Regions from separate parts of the Streptomyces sp. B15 genome, predicted to be linked through region 1. Evidence: predicted binding sites of a transcription regulator. Region 1 holds the regulator's gene; the other holds the start of a gene.

What was found. Region 1 encodes HspR, which represses chaperone genes until heat shock. Its sites were predicted from a motif close to TTGAGNNNNNNNNNCTCAA; they were not measured.
Region 2: a site for HspR is predicted at 2,322-2,340, ahead of lon (endopeptidase La). Genes of this name have one in related genera too.

What each region holds. Positions count from the first base shown of each region.
Region 1 covers NZ_JAGPXJ010000019.1:71,131-75,544, reverse strand. The annotation lists gene grpE (nucleotide exchange factor GrpE) at 1-534, shown strand, start outside; gene dnaJ (molecular chaperone DnaJ) at 562-1,755, shown strand; gene KBY19_RS11895 (heat shock protein transcriptional repressor HspR) at 1,757-2,227, shown strand; gene KBY19_RS11890 (serine hydrolase) at 2,347-3,255, opposite strand; gene clpB (ATP-dependent chaperone ClpB) at 3,483-4,414, shown strand, end outside.
Region 2 covers NZ_JAGPXJ010000007.1:52,994-57,407, forward strand. The annotation lists gene KBY19_RS05480 (ATP-binding protein) at 1-627, opposite strand, end outside; gene KBY19_RS05485 (response regulator transcription factor) at 662-1,456, opposite strand; gene KBY19_RS05490 (spermidine synthase) at 1,527-2,228, opposite strand; gene lon (endopeptidase La) at 2,363-4,414, shown strand, end outside.

The sequences.
Region 1 (4,414 bases):
GGCGGACAGGGCGGCGAGCTGGAGGCCGTACGGACGGCGCTCAACGAGCGCACCCAGGATCTGCAGCGGCTCCAGGCGGAGTTCCAGAACTACCGCCGCCGGGTCGAGCGGGACCGCGCGGCGGTCAAGGAGATCGCCGTCGCGAACCTGCTCACCGAGCTGCTGCCGGTGCTCGACGACATCGGCCGGGCCCGGGACCACGGCGAGCTGGTGGGCGGCTTCAAGTCGGTCGCCGAGTCGCTGGAGATGGTCGCGGCCAAGATGGGGCTGATGCAGTTCGGCAAGGAGGGCGAGCCCTTCGATCCGACGGTCCACGAGGCGCTGATGCACTCCTACTCTCCGGATGTCACGGAGACGACGTGCGTGCAGATCCTCCAGCCCGGGTACCGAATCGGCGAGCGGACCATCCGTCCCGCACGGGTCGGGGTCGCCGAGCCGCAGCCCGGTGCCGCAGGCGGTACGGGCGGCAAGGGTGAGGCCGGTGCCGAGGCGTCGGCGGCTGAAGAGGAGAACGGTGGCCCGGACGAGGGCTGACCGCGTACGGGAGGAGGGACGTCGAGGATGAGTACCAAGGACTTCATCGAGAAGGACTACTACAAGGTCCTCGGCGTCCCCAAGGACGCAACCGAAGCCGAGATCAAGAAGGCGTACCGCAAGCTGGCCCGGGAGAACCACCCCGACGCCAACGCAGGTGACCCCAAGGCCGAGGAGCGCTTCAAGGACGCCTCCGAGGCGTACGACGTGCTCGGCGACCCCAAGCGGCGCAAGGAGTACGACGAGGCGCGCACCCTCTTCGGCAACGGAGGCTTCCGGCCCGGCGGCGGACCGGGCGGGCCCGGTGGTGCCGGAACGTTCAACTTCGACCTGAGCGACCTGTTCGGCGGCGGCCAGGGCGGCGGCGGTGCCGGCTCGCCCGGCGGCTTCGGCGGCGGGCTGGGCGACGTCTTCGGCGGCCTGTTCAACCGCGGCGGTACCGGGACCCGTACCCAGCCCAGGCGCGGTCAGGACATCGAGTCCGAGGTGACGCTCAGCTTCACCGAGGCGGTCGACGGGGCCACGGTCCCGCTGCGGATGTCCTCCAGCGCCGCGTGCAAGGAGTGCGCCGGTACGGGGGACAAGAACGGCACCCCGCGGGTGTGCCCCACCTGTGTGGGCACCGGGCAGGTCTCGCGCGGCACCGGCGGCGGCTTCTCGCTGACCGACCCGTGCGTGGACTGCAAGGGGCGCGGTCTGATCGCGCAGGATCCGTGCGAGGTCTGCAAGGGGTCCGGACGGGCGACCAGCTCGCGCACGATGCAGGTCCGCATCCCCGCGGGCGTCACCGACGGGCAGCGCATCCGGCTGCGCGGCAAGGGCGCCCCGGGCGAGCGGGGCGGACCCAACGGTGACCTGTACGTCGTCGTGCACGTCGACAAGCACCCGGTCTTCGGGCGCAAGGGCGACAATCTCACGGTCACCGTGCCGGTCACCTTCCCCGAGGCCGCACTCGGTGGTGAAGTGAAGGTCCCCACGCTCGGCGGCCCACCCGTCACCCTCAAGATCCCGGCGGGTACGCCGTCCGGGCGCACCATGCGGGCCCGGGGCAAGGGCGCTGTCCGCAAGGACGGAACCCGCGGCGACCTACTGGTGACAGTGGAGGTCGCGGTGCCCAAGAATTTGGACGACAAGGCGAAGGACTCCCTGGAGTCCTACCGGGACGCGACGGCGGGTGAGGATCCGCGGGCCGCGTTGTTCAAGGCAGCGAAGGGAGACTGAGGTGGACGGCCGGGACGGACGCAGACGATTCGCGGCTGGGCGCTCCGCGGCGTACGAGCTGACGGACGAATCTCCTGTCTACGTCATCTCGGTCGCCGCCCAGCTCTCGGGGCTGCACCCGCAGACCCTGCGGCAGTACGACCGGCTGGGCCTGGTCTCGCCCGACCGCACACCCGGGCGGGGCCGCCGCTACTCGGCGCGGGACATCGAGCAGTTGCGCGAGGTGCAGCGGCTCAGCCAGGACGAGGGCATCAATCTCGCCGGGATCAAGCGCATCATCGAACTGGAGAACCAGGTCGCGGCGCTGCAGCAGCGGGTTGCCGAGCTGTCCGCCGCGGTCGAGGGCGCCGCGGCGGCGATGCAGCAGCGCGAGGCGCAGGTGCATGCCTCGTATCGGCGCGATCTGGTGCCGTACGAGGATGTGCGCTCCTCCAGCGCCCTGGTCGTCTGGCGCCCCAAACCGAGGGAGTAATCCTCGGGACCCCGGGGTTGCGGGGCCTGGGCCCCTCCCTGTTGCGGGCATCTGTTCCGCCAAGGGCGGGACGATGGCCCACAACGAGGGGGCGGGGCTCGGCCCCACAGCGTGAGGGCTTACTTCGCGAAGCCGTAAGAGAGAAGCTTCTTGGCGTCCGACGACCGCTTGGCGGCGGAGGACGAGGCCAGAACGGTGCCGATCACCGTTTTGCCACCGCGCTTGGCGGCGAACACCAGGCAGTACTTGGCCTCGGGGCCCGAGCCGGTCTTGACGCCGAGCGCGCCCGAGTAGCTGCCCAGCAGCGGATTGGTGTTCCGCCAGTTCATGTACCGGTAGCCGCCGCTCTTGGTGACCGTCTTCTGCTTGGTGGAGCGGGTCTTCACGACCGAGCGGAAGGTGGAGTGGCGCATCGCGTCGCGGGTGAGCTTGGTCAGGTCGCGCGGGGTGGAGTAGTTGCGGCCCTTGCCGATGCCGTCGAACGAGTCGAAGTGGGTGTTCTTCAGCCCGAGACTCTTGGCGGTGGAGTTCATCTTGCCGATGAAGGACTTCACCCGTGCCTTGCGGGTGCTGCCCTTGCCGAAGGTGTCGGCGAGCGCGTAGGCGGCGTCGCAGCCCGAGGGCAGCATCAGACCGTAGAGCAGCTGGCGGACGGTGACCTTGTCGCCGACGATCAGCCGCGCCGAGGAGGCGGTGTTGCGGACGATGTAGTCGCTGTAGGCCTTCCGGATGGTGACCTTGCGGGAGAGGTTGAGGTTCTTGTGCGCCAACACCACCCGGGCCGTCATGATCTTGGTGGTGGAGCCGGTGGAACGCCGGGTGTCGGCGGCCTTGGTGTAGAGGCTCCTGCCTGTGCCGCTGTTCATCACATAGCCGCCCTTGGCGGTGATGGACGGCTTCTTCGCGGCGGCGACAGTGGCCGGTGACGCCATGGCGGCCGGGGCGGCCAGCGCGCCCGTCGTCAGCACGGCGCCGGAGGTGAGCATCACCGTGGCGACACGGTGGGTGCCAGCAATGCCAATCTTCACTTCTGTCAGCTCCAAATGCCGCTGCGGGGCGGCTCGTTGGGCGGGTACCCGGGGCCGGAAGCGGCCGGGAACTAAGAAGGATCGTAGACGTTTTTGAGTTGAGCGGAATAGACTCAACTTGTTGCATGCTGTAGGTAGCAAGCGCCATTTCCGGGGCGCGGGCACCGCTGGGGCACCCAGGTGCCCGGGGCGCCTGCAGACAGCACAGGAGGAGGAGCGCAGGAGAAGTGGACGCGGAGCTGACCAACAAGAGCCGGGACGCCATCAGCGCGGCCAACGACCGCGCGGTGAGCGACGGCCACCCCGACATCACCCCCGCCCATCTGCTCCTCGCCCTGCTCACGGGCGAGGACAACGAGAACATCCAGGACCTGATCGCCGCCGTCGAGGCCGACCAGGCGGCGCTGCGCTCGGGCGCCGAGCGGCAGCTCGCGGCGCTTCCCACGGTGCAGGGCCAGACCGTCAGCCGGCCGCAGGCCGACCGCGATCTGCTCGCCGTCATCGCGGACGCCGCACAGCGTGCCAAGGACCTCGGTGACAGCTTCGTCTCCACCGAGCATCTGCTGATCGCGCTGGCCGCCAAGGGCGGAGCCACCGGTGAGCTGCTCAAGCAGCAGGGCGCCGACGAGAAGAAGCTGCTGGACGCCTTCAACGCGCAGCGCGGCAGCAGGCGCATCACCAACCCGGACCCGGAGGGCACCTACAAGGCCCTGGAGAAGTTCGGCACCGATCTGACCGCCGCGGCCCGGGACGGCAAGCTGGACCCGGTTATCGGCCGGGACCAGGAGATCCGCCGTGTGGTGCAGGTGCTCTCCCGTCGTACGAAGAACAATCCCGTCCTCATCGGCGAGCCGGGTGTCGGCAAGACGGCCGTCGTCGAGGGGCTGGCGCAGCGCGTGGTGAAGGGCGATGTGCCCGAGTCGCTGCGCGACAAGCGGCTGGTCGCCCTCGATCTGGGCGCCATGGTGGCGGGCGCCAAGTACCGCGGTGAGTTCGAGGAACGGCTCAAGACGGTGCTCTCCGAGATCAAGGAGAGCGACGGGCAGATCATCACGTTCATCGACGAGCTGCACACCGTCGTCGGCGCCGGGGCGGGCGGCGACTCCGCCATGGACGCGGGCAACATGCTCAAGCCGATGCTGGCCCGCGGTGAGCTGCG
Region 2 (4,414 bases), on a different contig from region 1:
GACGAGCCGGCCCAGCCGCTCGGTCTGGGACAGGGCGGTGCGCATCGTCTCCGGGTCGGCGTCCGAGACGCCGTCCACCACGTTCTCCAGCACCGCGCGCAGCGCCGCGATGGGGGTGCGCAGCTCGTGCGAGACGTTGGCGACCAGCTCCTTGCGGTGCTGGTCGACGGCTTCCAGATCGGCGGCCATTCGATTGAAGTTCGCGGCCAGCTCGCCGAACTCGTCCCGCCGCTCGCCGCGCACCCGTCGGGAGTAGTCGCCGCTCGCCATCGCCTTGGCGGCGTCCGTCATCTCGTCCAGCGGCGCGGTCAGCGACTGCGCCACGAACTGGGTGATCAGCAGCGAGGCGACGATGGAGATGATCGTGATGACCCGCAGCTCGGTCGCCGACTGCATGGCGAACAGCGCCAGCAGCGTGGTGATCACCACGGAGACGATCACCAGCCAGCCCAGCGCCGCCTTGACCGACCGGTAGGGGTCCACCGGGCGCAACCCCTCCCACAGCCGCTCCCAGGCGTGGGCGGCATGCCGGACGGCGGCCCGCCTGCAGCGGGCCGCCCCGCGAAGCAGCAGGCGGGCCAGGGAGCGCGCGAGGGAGCGCGTGCGGGCCGTCAGGGAGAAGGACATGGACACGGACACGTCGCTCCGTCTCCGCCGGCCGTCAGGAGCTCTCCGTCGCGGCGCCCGTCACCGGCGCCGTGGCGCCCTCCGGGCCCGGGGTCTCCAGGGCGTATCCGACGCCGTGCACGGTGCGGATGCGCTCCGCGCCGATCTTGCGCCGCAGAGCCTTGATGTGGCTGTCGACGGTGCGGGTGCCGGAGGCATCCGCCCAGTCCCACACCTCGGCCAGCAGCTGCTCGCGCGAGAGCACGGCGCGGGGGGAGTGCGCCAGGCACACCAGCAGGTCGAACTCGGTGGGTGTCAGGTGTACGTCCTCACCGGTGACGCGGACCCGCCGCTGCGCGTGGTCGATCTCCAGCTCCCCGAGCCGGAGTATGCCGCTGCGCGGTGTGTGCGCGGCCAGGGTGGCCCGCTCGACCCTGCGCAGCAGTACGTGCACCCGTGCGGCGACCTCCCGCATCGAGAACGGCTTGGTCATGTAGTCGTCGGCACCCACACCGAGGCCGACCAGCATGTCCGTCTCGTCGTCCCGCGCGGTGAGCATCAGCACCGGGACCGGTCGCTGGGCCTGTACCCGGCGGCAGACCTCCAGGCCGTCGAAGCCGGGCAGCATCACATCCAGCACCAGCAGGTCCGGCTGCCATGCCTCGGCGGTGTCCACGGCAGCGGGCCCGTCGCCCGCCGTCTGCACCTGGAAGCCCTCGGCCCGCAGCCGCCGCGCGATGGCGTCGACGATGGTGGGGTCGTCCTCGACGACGAGGATGCGACGCTGGGCGCCCGGGGTGGTCGCGGCGGCAGCGCCGCCAGGTGTCTGAGTGGTGTTCTTCTGGTCCATGCGACCCCGCCCCTGTGGCTCTTTCCGGCTTTCCTGGGACAGCAGCGTAAGGGCCTGCTACGGGCCTAGGCTACGCCGGTCGCGCCGCGAAGTGGACCACGTCGGGGACGCCTCGGGCGACTGTGATCTCATCCGTCCGAACACGGCAGAATCCCGCATTACGCAGACATCCTTCGAATCTCTGCGACGGCTGTGCCGACCACACGGCGAGGATTCCGCCGGGGGTGAGAGCCGCCCGGCAGGCGGCCAGTCCGGCGGGGGAGTAGAGCGTGGTGTTGTCGTCGGTGACGGTCCAGTCGGGGCCGTTGTCGATGTCCAGGCACAGCGCGTCGAAGCGCCGCCCGGCGGCGGCCGACTCGTGCACATACGCCACCAGGTCGGCCTCCACCAGCTCGGTGCGGGCGTCGGCCAGCGCCCGGCCGGTGATCTCGGAGAGCGGACCGGTGCCGTGCCAGTCGAGGATCGCGGGCTCCCGTTCGACGACGGTGATATGGCCCCACCGGGGCTCGGCCGCTGCCTCCGCCAGCGAGAAGCCGACCCCGAGCCCGCCGATCAGTACGTGCGGCGCGGTCCTGGTGGCCAGCTCGTCCAGGGCCGCGCGCACCAGCAGCCGCTCGGAGCGGCCGTCCGAGGTGTCCATCAGGAAGCACCCGTTGGCGACGATCTCGTACTGCGGCCCCCGCTGCCGCAGTACGACCTCCCCGTAGGGGCCGTCCCGCCGTTCGATCGTGGTCGGCGGCTGGTGGGCTACTGCGTTGACGGCGTTCGGCATGGGGGCAGGGTAGGACGAGCACCGCCCGTTCTCGATCGCTGACAGCGAACAGAACTTCCCGGATCCGGGGGAACACAAGCAGCCTCAAAAGCATTGAGTGGGTACTACTCAACTTGCCTGCCTAGGGAGAGATCATGGCTGCTGAGTCCCTGGAGTCCACACCGCTCACCCTGCCTGTGCTGCCCATCGACGCCGAGGACGGCGTCGTGCTGCCGGGAATGGTGGTGCCGCTGGATCTCTCGGACAACGATGTGCGGGCCGCCGTGGACGCCGCGAAGTCCGCCGCCTCGGACGCGCCGGACGGTGACAAGCCCCGTGTGCTGCTCGTCCCGCGGGTCGAGGGCAGCTACGCCGAGATCGGCGTCGAGGGCCGGGTGGAGCAGATCGGACGCCTCGCCGACGGTGACCCGGGCGCACTCATCCGCGGGCTGCGCCGCATCCGCGTCGGCACCGGGACCACAGGGCCCGGCGCCGCGCTGTGGGTGGAGGGCACGCCGGTCGCCGAGACCGTGCCCGACCCCCTGCCCGGTCATGTCACCGAGCAGATGAAGGAGTACAAGGCCCTCATCACCGACTGGCTGCGCAAGCGGGGCGCCTGGCAGGTCGTGGACCGGGTGCAGCAGATCGACGACGTCGGCCAGCTCGCCGACAACGCCGGCTACTCCCCGTTCCTGTCCACCGAGCAGAAGCTGAAGCTGCTGGAGACCGTCGAGCCGGTCGAGCGACTGAAGATCGCCACGACCGCCCTGCGCGACCACCTCGCGGAGCAGGACGTGGCCGAGTCCATCGCCAAGGACGTCCAGGAGGGCGTCGACAAGCAGCAGCGCGAGTTCCTGCTGCGCCGCCAGCTCGAAGCCGTCCGCAAGGAGCTCGCCGAACTCAACGGCGACCCCGAGGACGAGAGCGAGGACTACCGCGCCCGCGTCGAGGCGGCCGACCTGCCCGAAGAGGTCAAGAAGGCCGCCCTCAAGGAGGTCGACAAGCTGGAACGCTCCAGCGACCAGTCCCCCGAGGGCAGCTGGATCCGCACCTGGCTCGACACCGTCCTGGAGATGCCCTGGAACGAGCGCACCGAGGACGCCTACGACATCACCGGCGCCCAGGCCGTTCTGGACGCCGACCACGCCGGGCTGCAGGACGTCAAGGAACGCATCACCGAGTACCTGGCCGTACGCAAGCGGCGCACCGAGCGGGGCCTCGGTGTCGTCGGCGGGCGGCAGACGGACAATGCCGCGCGGAGCGCGTCCTCTACGGGTGGTGGTGGGCGACGGGCGGGCGGCGCCGTGCTGGCGCTGACCGGCCCGCCCGGCGTCGGAAAGACCTCGCTGGGCGAGTCCGTGGCCCGTGCGATGGGCCGCACGTTCGTCCGCGTCGCACTCGGCGGCGTCCGGGACGAGGCCGAGATCCGCGGCCACCGGCGCACCTACGTCGGCGCCCAGCCCGGCCGCATCGTCCGTGCCATCAAGGAGGCCGGATCGATGAACCCGGTCGTCCTGCTGGACGAGGTCGACAAGGTCGGCTCCGACTTCCGCGGCGACCCGGCAGCGGCCCTGCTGGAGGTCCTCGACCCGGCGCAGAACCACACCTTCCGGGACCACTACCTGGAGGTCGAGCTCGACCTGTCGGACGTTGTCTTCCTGGCCACCGCCAACGTCCTGGAAGCCATCCCGCAGCCCCTGCTCGACCGCATGGAGGTCGTCGAGCTCGACGGGTACACCGAACACGAGAAGATCACCATCGCCCGCGACCATCTGCTGCCCCGCCAACTGGAGCGAGCCGGCCTGGAGAGCGGCGAGGTCGTCTTCGACGAGGCGGCACTGCGCAAGCTCGCCGCCGAATACACCCGGGAGGCAGGCGTCCGCTCCCTGGAGCGGTCGGTCCAGCGGGTGCTGCGCAAGGTCGCGGCCAAGCACCAGCTGGGCGAGGCCGAGCTGCCCTACACCGTCGGGGTGGAGGCGCTGCGCGAACTGATCGGCCATCCGCGGCACACCCCCGAGGCCGCACAGGACCCGGCCGAGCGCCGCACGGCAGTGCCGGGCGTCGCCACCGGACTGGCCGTCACCGGCGCGGGCGGGGACGTGCTCTTCGTCGAGGCGTCGCTGGCCGACCCCGAGACGGGCGCCTCCGGGCTCACCCTGACCGGCCAGCTCGGTGACGTGATGAAGGAGTCCGCGCACATCGCCCTG